One region of the Citrobacter sp. KH_055_1 genome, then DNA from elsewhere that is predicted to be linked to it. Evidence: predicted binding sites of a transcription regulator. Region 1 holds the regulator's gene; each other region holds the start of a gene.

Region 1 (3,271 bases):
GCGGTTTCAGCGATGACCACCAATGTGGTTCGCCGCAAAGAAAACCATCTCCCGGCGCTTTACCAGCAGCTCTTTTTGCTGATGAACAAATTCCCCGGTGACCTGGCGAAGTTTCGTCTGGCGCTGACGATGATCATCGCACACCAGCGTCTGCGCGATGCACCAGTACCGGTAAACGAGGATTTATCCGCCTTTCACCGTCAGCTGCGACGTACTGCCGATCACATCATATCCGCAGGGAACGACGACAAACGCCGACGCTACTTTAGCCAATTGCTGGAGGAGCTTGATGTCTATCAGGAGAAGTTAACCCTCTGGCAAGCGCCGCCTCAGGTGACGGAGCCGGTGAAGCGACTCACCGGTATGCTCCACAAATACCAGCATGCACTGACCAGCAGTTAAGACTGATAAACCGACGCCAGAAGCGTCGGTTTTTTTATGGCTATACTTACCTGATGTGTGGGAATCCCTGCATAGAGAGAGCCTGTAGAGCGACTGGCGTTGGGATGGTAGCTATAGATGAACATCTATACATTTGATTTTGACGAGATTGAAGAACAGGGTGATTTCTACCGCGAGTTTACGCGGGCATTCGGCCTTGCTCGGGAAAAGGTAAGCGATCTCGATTCGCTGTGGGAGGTGGTGATGGGCGACGTTCTACCTCTGCCGCTGGAGATTGAGTTTGTCCATTTACCGGACAAACAACGCCGACGCTACGGAGCGCTGATTTTGCTGTTTGATGAAGCAGAAGAAGAGCTGGAAGGGCAATTACGCTTTAACGTCCGTCATTCAATGTAAGGCATAAAAAAGCCCCCGACAGGCGGGGGCAAGTCGTCTCGGACCAGACGACGAGGGTTTATTTGTACAGTTCAGCGGTTGCGTGCCAATGTGCGCCTTCACGCAGTTCGGTCACGCGGTAGCTGCTGGCGCCTGCTTTTTCAGCTTTGGCGACGATTTCCTGACGCATATCCATCGGTGAGCTGCCAATCTGAGAAACAGAGATGGTACCCATGGATTGCAAATTCTGTGCTTCTTGTGTGTTCACCTGATTAACCGCCGCACTGGCGCCAAAAGAGAGAACGGAAAGAAGGCTTAAGGTTGCAACAGTCGTTTTGATTTTCATGATATTTACCTCGTCGAATTCTTTTATTGGGGTCTTCGTTTCGTGACCCTCATCACAAAATCAAGTATACACTAATCACTCGATAAATTAATACCACGCTAATGGTTTCTGCTGTAATTAAGTGTTAAGAACTGTGGTTTTAATAACTTATTGGAATTAAAAACGCATAATTGAACTCATTATTTTAAAAAAATACAGTAAATTCATGGTGATATTTAATTTCGCAATTTGTGCGTTTATAATTCGAGGTATTCACTGTGTGAATGTTTTTGGATAGTGAAACGCACTATTTGTTAAATGGCAGGCAGAGGAAAAGAGTGGTCAGGAGTCAGAAAGAAAGGTTTTTCCCCGCCACGCGATGCGACGGGGAGGGGATCACAGCTCTTGTTCGAACAGTTCCAGAATAGCTTCGTACAGATCTTTTACCGAGAACCCCATCGCCGGAGTGGTGAAGATAGTATCGTCGCCCGCAATAGTGCCGAGGATACCTTCTGCTTTACCCAGTGAATCCAGCATACGTGCGATCAACTGTGCGGCGCCTGGGCTGGTATGAATGACCACCACGGCATCGTTGTAATCAATGTCCAGCACCAGATTTTTCAGTGGGCTGGAGGTTGTCGGTACCCCCAACTCTGCCGGAAGGCAGTACACCATTTCCATTTTGGCATTGCGGGTACGCACGGCGCCAAACTTGGTCAGCATGCGTGAAACCTTGGACTGGTTGATATTATCAAAGCCCTGATCCTGCAATGCGAGGACGATTTCGCCCTGAGAGCTGAATTTCTCTTCCTTGAGAAGCGCTTTAAACGCCTTTACTAATTCTTCTTGTTTTGCCGAGCTTCGCATAAGTCACCCGTAATATGGCGGTAGAAACAACATTATTGTGCATACAGATGAATTTTTATGCAAACGGTCTGCCTCATTCAAGGCTGAAATAATGTTATGAAAGAGCGGAATTTTATCAAATTTCGTTATCAAGAAACATGCCTATGTCACGGCATGCAAATAAGCTTAAAAGTAAATCAATTGTTATCAAATTGATGTTGTTTTGGGAGGGCAGTTAGGTATATTGTCAGCACCTGTTGGAAAGTTGCTCTACTGTGCGAGTCGTATTGAATTACGTAACTTAGCTTTTAATTTACGTAAGTTAAATGCATAAAAGCCAAATTTGCGTAACTACGCATTCTTGACGCGTGGTTGTTGTGTTCATCGGATTTGTGAATTATGGTCGCCGCCGCGGAGCAACAGACACTTTGCTTATCAATATAATAAGGAGTTTAGGATGAAAGTTGCAGTCCTCGGCGCTGCTGGTGGAATCGGTCAGGCGCTAGCATTACTGTTAAAAACCCAACTGCCTTCAGGTTCAGAACTCTCCCTGTACGACATCGCTCCAGTAACGCCTGGTGTGGCCGTTGATTTGAGCCATATCCCTACTGCTGTGAAAATCAAAGGTTTCAGCGGCGAAGATGCGACCCCGGCACTGGAAGGTGCTGACGTGGTACTGATCTCAGCAGGCGTCGCGCGTAAACCGGGTATGGACCGTTCCGACCTGTTTAACGTCAACGCAGGTATCGTGAAGAATCTGGTTCAGCAGGTTGCGACCACCTGCCCGAAAGCATGCATCGGTATCATCACTAACCCGGTGAACACCACCGTTGCAATCGCTGCAGAAGTGCTGAAAAAAGCAGGCGTTTACGACAAGAACAAACTGTTTGGCGTGACCACGCTGGACATCATCCGCTCCAACACCTTTGTGGCGGAACTGAAAGGCAAGCAGCCGACCGACGTTGAAGTTCCGGTTATCGGCGGACACTCTGGCGTGACTATTCTGCCACTGCTGTCACAGATCCCTGGCGTAAGCTTCACCGAGCAAGAAGCTGCTGAGCTGACCAAACGTATCCAGAATGCGGGTACTGAAGTCGTCGAGGCTAAAGCCGGTGGCGGTTCCGCAACCCTGTCTATGGGCCAGGCCGCAGCACGTTTCGGTCTGTCGCTGGTTCGCGCACTGAACGGCGAAAAAGGCGTGGTGGAATGTGCATACGTTGAAGGTGACGGCCAGTACGCTCGCTTCTTCTCTCAGCCGCTGCTGCTGGGCAAAAACGGCGTAGAAGAGCGTCAGTCTATCGGCAAGCTGAGCGCGTTTGAACA
Region 2 (3,271 bases), 410 kb from region 1:
AAATACGCTTTGATCCCTGCCAGAATCGACTCCGCCACTTCCTGCTGGAATGTCGCTGTTTTGAGCTTACGCTCTTCTTCAACGTTACTGATAAATGCCGTTTCCACGAGGATAGACGGAATATCAGGGGCCTTCAGTACCGCAAACCCGGCCTGTTCAACCTGGTTCTTATGCAGATTATTCACCTTACCGAGTTTATTCAGTACCGCTTTACCAAACTTCAGGCTGTCGGCGATAGTCAGTGACTGCACCATATCAAACATAGTGTGGTCGACGTAGCGGTCACCACTCTTGCTGACGCCACCAATAAGATCCGAGGCGTTCTGGGTTTGCGCCAAAAATTTTGCGGCCGTACTGGTCGCGCCTTTGGTGGAGAGTGCGAACACCGACGAACCGCTGGGCTGTCGGCTGGTAAACGCATCGGCGTGAATAGAGACAAACAGATCGGCACGCTGTTTCTGAGCTTTAGCCACGCGCACCTTCAGCGGAATGAAGATATCTTCATTTCGCGTCATAAAGACCTTCATGTTGCCTTCTTTCTCGATCAGCGCGCGCAGACGGCGGGCAATTTGTAGCACCACGTCTTTTTCGCGCGTCTTGTATTTCCCCACGGCACCGGAGTCTTCTCCGCCGTGACCGGGATCGAGCATAATGACAATCGGACGATCGCGCCCCGCTTTACCCGGCTGTGGACCACTTTGCGCAGGCGGCACCTGCTTATCCAGATCGCCCTTGTTGTAATCTTCAAGCAACGCCAGCAGAGGATCCTGTACATCCTGGGCATTGGCCGGATAGAGATCCATCACCAGTCGTTCTTTAAAGCCCGCTACCGGTGCCAGCGCAAAAAGCTGTGGCTTCACATTTTGCTTCAGCTCAAACACCATACGCACGGTCTGCGGGTCAAACTGCCCGACTCTTGCCGACTTGATGTACGGATCGTCCGGGCGGATCTGCGTCCCAATACCCTTAAGCACCGAGTTCAAATTGACGCCTTCAATATCTACCACCACACGCTCAGGATTACTCAGGGCAAACTGTTTGTATTTCAGCAGACGATTGGATTCTACCGTGACGCGGGTATAGCTGGACGCTGGCCATACGCGCACCGCAACGACCTGACTCACGGCAGCCAAACCGACCTGACTGACGCTCAAAAGCCACATAGCACCCGCACCTTTCAGTAAACGGCGGCGACTGATTGCTGAATTGGATCCCGACATGCTTCTCCCGAGCAAAAGAAATCTTTAGTAGAGGTAATACGTAAAACGTCCGAATTGACCGGAAACTTTAACGAATGACGCATAATCTGTCATCTACAAAAGGGTAAACATTCTTTTTATATTCACGGCATTACTGGGAAAAATCTTTAGCAGGAATAAAAATTACGCTTGCGCACAACGCGAAAACAGAATAAAAATACACAAATTACGAATAATCATGCAATAGAGGTGTGCCGTGGTGAAGGAGCGTAGAACCGAGCTGGTACAGGGATTCCGCCATTCTGTTCCCTATATCAATACCCATCGGGGAAAAACGTTTGTCATTATGCTGGGCGGCGAAGCCATCGAGCATGAAAATTTTTCCAGTATCGTCAATGATATTGGACTCCTTCATAGCCTCGGCATTCGCCTGGTTGTGGTGTATGGCGCACGGCCACAGATTGATGCCAATCTTGCTGCGCATCATCATGAGCCGGTGTATCACAAGAATACGCGCGTGACCGACGCCAAAACGCTGGAGCTGGTCAAACAGGCAGCTGGTCTGCTCCAGCTTGATATTACTGCACGCCTGTCGATGAGCCTGAACAATACGCCCTTGCAGGGTGCGCACATCAACGTGGTCAGCGGGAATTTTATTATCTCCCAGCCGTTGGGCGTGGATGACGGCGTCGATTACTGCCACAGCGGGCGCATTCGTCGTATTGATGAAGAGGCGATTCACCGCCAACTGGACAGCGGCGCCATTGTTCTGATGGGACCTGTCGCCGTTTCCGTGACCGGCGAGAGCTTTAACTTGACGTCTGAAGAGGTCGCCACTCAGTTAGCCATCAAACTGAAGGCAGAAAAGATGATCGGCTTTTGCTCCTCGCAAGGGGTCATTAACGATGATGGCGATATTGTGTCCGAACTGTTCCCCAACGAGGCCCAGGCGCGCGTTGAAGCCCAGGAAGCGATCGGTGACTACAGCTCCGGTACCGTGCGCTTCCTGCGGGGTGCGGTCAAAGCCTGTCGTAGCGGGGTACGCCGCTGCCACCTGATTAGCTATCAGGAAGACGGCACGCTGTTGCAAGAACTGTTCTCACGTGACGGGATTGGGACGCAAATCGTGATGGAGAGTGCCGAGCAGATCCGTCGCGCAACCATCAATGATATCGGCGGGATCCTGGAGCTGATCCGCCCGCTGGAGCAGCAAGGTATTCTGGTTCGCCGCTCGCGCGAACAACTGGAAATGGAGATCGACAAGTTCACCATTATTCAGCGCGATAACCTGACCATCGCCTGTGCTGCGCTGTACCCTTTCCCGGAAGAACGAATTGGCGAAATGGCCTGCGTAGCGGTGCATCCGGACTATCGTAGTTCATCGCGTGGCGAGGTTTTGCTGGAGCGGATCGCCGTGCAAGCCCGGCAAATGGGGCTCAGCAAGCTGTTCGTGTTGACCACGCGCAGCATTCACTGGTTTCAGGAGCGCGGCTTTACCCCGGTGGATATCGACCTGCTACCGGAAAGTAAGAAAGAGATGTACAACTATCAGCGGCGGTCAAAAGTGCTGATGGCAGATTTGGGATAGAGGTCGTTGCCGGATGTGGCATAAATGCCTTATCCGGCCAACAAAACCTACTCTGTAATGCCGTCATTAAACAGCGCAGACAGCCCGCTGCGACGTTCCGTGCGAATAGCAACAGCCGCAGTTAATATCCGCTCATCGGCGTACAACGACAGGCGGCGGCGCGCGCGGGTAATGGCGGTATATACCAGTTCGCGGGTGACAACGGGTGAGTGCTGGCTGGGCAAAATCAACGCCGCATGATCAAATTCAGACCCTTGCGATTTGTGCACCGTCATCGCCCAGGTGGTTTCATGTTCCGGCAAACGGCTGGGCTGCACCGACTTGATGGACCCATCCGGCAAAGCGAACCATACCCGCAGCCCCTGCCCACGATCGAGCGCAATACCGATATCTCCGTTAAACAGCCCCAGCGAACTGTCATTACGCGCAATCATTACCGGTCGCCCCTCGTACCAGCGGGTATGCGCGGAACGCTGGATTTTAC
Region 3 (3,271 bases), 710 kb from region 1:
CATCCAGAATACCGCTGACGTCAGACAACAGGATCAGATCCGCACCCAGCGTTGCCGCCAGCACCGTCGCAGCCTGATCGGCATTGACGTTCATCAGTTGCCCTTCTTCCGTGACGCCTATCGAGCTGACGACCGGTAGAAAACCGTTTTCCAGTAGCGTGTTAATCAGCTTAGGAGAACCAGGCTGTGCCAGTCCAACATGACCTAACGCTACATCGAGCTGGGTCACTTTTACGCTGTCGCCATCGCCAAGGTACAGACCAACAGCGTCAATATGGTGTTTCTTCGCCCACGCCAGCAGCGTTTTATTCGCCGTTCCGGCCAGGGCACCGGTAATGATGTCGATCTGGTCGGCTGGCGTCACGCGCAGACCATTTTTCTTTGTCACCGGCAAGTTGAGCCCTTTCATCAGCTCGTCAACCACGCAGCCGCCACCGTGCACAATGACCAGCGGACGCTGGTGCGACTCGCGATAATTGACCAGAGCGGTAAACAAACGCTCCAGCGCCTCTTCGCTATCCAGTAAAACGCCGCCCAGCTTGATAATTAATGGATTCATCATTGCACCCTTAAAGAAGAGACTGCGTTTCAGCAAAGCCGAAACGGATATTTGCGCACTGCATCGCCTGTGCGGCAGCGCCTTTCAATAAATTGTCTTCGGTTGCCACCACAATCAGGTGCTCGCCCTGAACGGCAAAACCGATATCGCAGAACGGTAAACCCACCACATTTTTCAGGGCCGGGACACCGTTGTCATACAGACGAACCAGCGGTTTATCACCATAGGCCTGCTGCAGTGCTTGCGCCACCTGCGCATGGGTCACGCCCGGCTTCAAACGACAGGTGATGGTTTCTAAAATGCCGCGCGGGAAGTTTCCCAGATGCGGAGTGAAAATCACGTCCACCCCCAAATGTGTGGCGATTTCCGGCTGATGGCGGTGGGTAAATACACCATACGGTTGCAGGCTCACTTCACAGAAGCTGTTCGAGATGGCAGCTTTACGTCCTGCTCCACTCACACCACTGGTGGCGTTAATTACCGGCCACTGGCTGAGATCAAGCAGATTGGCATCAATCAGAGGCTTAAGCGACAACTGCGCCGCCGTAGGATAGCAACCCGGTATGGCAATTAGATTCGCGTCTTTAAGTTTGCTTGCACTCCACTCCGCCAGCCCGTAGACCGCTTGCTCCAGCAGCTCAGGATGCTGATGAGTAAAGCCATAATACTTTTCATAGAAGGCGCCGTCGTTAACACGGAATGCACCAGAGAGGTCAAACACCACGCAGCCCGCTTCCAGAAACTGTGGCGCCAGGTCATGACTAACCTCATGGGCCGTCGCCAGAAACACAACGTCTACCCCTGCGCTAAACTCGCGGATATCCGACATGGGTTGCAACGGCAAATCAACAATGCCCTTTAACTGCGGATGTAAATCAGAGATTAATTTTCCTGCATCATTGCTTTGCGCTGAGACAGTCAAAGCGGTTATGTTCATATCAGGATGGCGATTTACATAGGTCACAAGCTCTGCACCAGCATAGCCACTGGCGCCCACAATCAGCGTATTCAACATCGGGGCTGTTCACCTTCTTATATTCGGTTGCCAGGTATAAGCCTTTATCACCTCACCTTACACTTGGTGGGTTTTATTTCGCTCAACATTATTGTATTTTTATTCACAAATACTGCATGAATATTGATACTATCATGACCCGAGGTGTGTCAACAATGAAAAACAATTTACCGCCATTTATCGAGATTTACCGCGCTCTGATTGCCACACCATCGATCAGCGCCACCGAAGAAGCGCTCGATCAAAGTAATGCAGGTTTAATCACTCTGCTGGCGGATTGGTTCAAAGATTTAGGCTTCAGCGTTGAGGTACAACCGGTTCCCGGCACCCGTAATAAATTCAATATGCTGGCAAGTACAGGCACCGGTGCAGGCGGCCTGCTGCTCGCCGGTCATACCGACACCGTACCGTTTGACGACGGACGTTGGACGCGCGATCCGTTCACCCTGACCGAACATGACAACAAGCTCTACGGACTGGGTACGGCGGATATGAAAGGTTTCTTCGCGTTTATTCTCGATGCACTGCGTGATGTCGATGTGAAACAGCTGAAAAAGCCGCTCTACATCCTGGCCACCGCCGATGAAGAGACCAGTATGGCGGGCGCACGCTACTTCTCTGAAAATACGGCGATTCGCCCGGATTGCGCGATCATCGGTGAGCCAACATCCCTGCAGCCAATTCGCGCACACAAAGGCCATATCTCCACGGCGGTGCGCGTGCTCGGCCAGTCTGGCCATTCCAGCGATCCAGCGCGCGGCGTGAACGCCATTGAACTGATGCACGATGCCATCGGCCATATTATGCAGTTGCGCGACTCGCTGAAAGCACGCTATCACCACGATTCATTCACCGTGCCTTACCCGACGCTGAACCTCGGCAGCCTGCATGGTGGCGATGCCTCCAACCGTATTTGCGCCTGCTGCGAACTGCACATGGATATCCGCCCGTTGCCGGGAATGACGTTAAGCGACCTGAATGGCTTACTGACGGACGCGCTGGCCCCGGTGAGCGAACGCTGGCCTGGCCGACTGACGGTTTCCGAGCTGCACCCGCCGATCCCAGGTTACGAATGCCCGCCGGATCACCAACTGGTCGAGGTGGTGGAAAAACTGCTCGGCGAGAAAACCGATGTGGTGAACTACTGCACAGAAGCACCGTTTATCCAGACGCTGTGCCCGACGCTAGTACTGGGACCAGGTTCCATTAATCAGGCACATCAACCAGATGAATATCTGGAAACACGCTTCATTAAGCCAACCCGCGAATTAATTACCCAGGTTGTGCATCATTTTTGCTGGCATTAACCGAACGTCGCCTTGCTAATCCTTTAGTGGTAAGCAAGGCGATTCTTTTAACATTTGCATAAGCAACGCTTATTTGACGCGATGTGAATTAAATAACGTAAATTCCCGCCATTTTTTCGTTTGCTGAACCGATTTCGCAGCAATTGACGTCAGGTGTTTTACGTGGCTTTATAAAAGACGACTAAAAAGTTAAGTCCGAAAGATTTCGCGTTGCAGCCAATGCCGCTGGGACGCGAAAGATACAGGACATATTCAAAACAGATGGGGTGTCTGGGATCATATGAACGAACAATATTCCGCGTTGCGTAGTAATGTCAGTATGCTCGGCAAAGTGCTGGGAGAAACCATCAAGGATGCGCTGGGAGAGAACATTCTCGATCGCGTAGAAAC

Evidence for each region. The regulator ArgR, encoded in region 1, controls arginine synthesis, uptake and breakdown. The targets are predictions, from matches to a motif close to ANTGAATAAAAATACANT.
Region 2: a site for ArgR is predicted at 1,406-1,423, ahead of argA (amino-acid N-acetyltransferase). Genes of this name have one in related genera too.
Region 3: a site for ArgR is predicted at 1,665-1,682, ahead of argC (N-acetyl-gamma-glutamyl-phosphate reductase). Genes of this name have one in related genera too.

The regions. Positions count from the first base shown of each region.
Region 1 is NZ_CM174473.1:455,446-458,716, forward strand. It holds gene aaeB (p-hydroxybenzoic acid efflux pump subunit AaeB) at 1-402, shown strand, start outside; gene AC3ITF_RS02290 (barstar family protein) at 520-798, shown strand; gene yhcN-B (DUF1471 family stress response protein YhcN-B) at 857-1,123, opposite strand; gene argR (transcriptional regulator ArgR) at 1,499-1,969, opposite strand; gene mdh (malate dehydrogenase) at 2,406-3,271, shown strand, end outside.
Region 2 is NZ_CM174473.1:868,241-871,511, reverse strand. It holds gene amiC (N-acetylmuramoyl-L-alanine amidase AmiC) at 1-1,220, opposite strand, end outside; gene argA (amino-acid N-acetyltransferase) at 1,456-2,787, shown strand; gene recD (exodeoxyribonuclease V subunit alpha) at 2,835-3,271, opposite strand, start outside.
Region 3 is NZ_CM174473.1:4,518,972-4,522,242, forward strand. It holds gene argB (acetylglutamate kinase) at 1-562, opposite strand, end outside; gene argC (N-acetyl-gamma-glutamyl-phosphate reductase) at 570-1,574, opposite strand; gene argE (acetylornithine deacetylase) at 1,730-2,881, shown strand; gene ppc (phosphoenolpyruvate carboxylase) at 3,162-3,271, shown strand, end outside.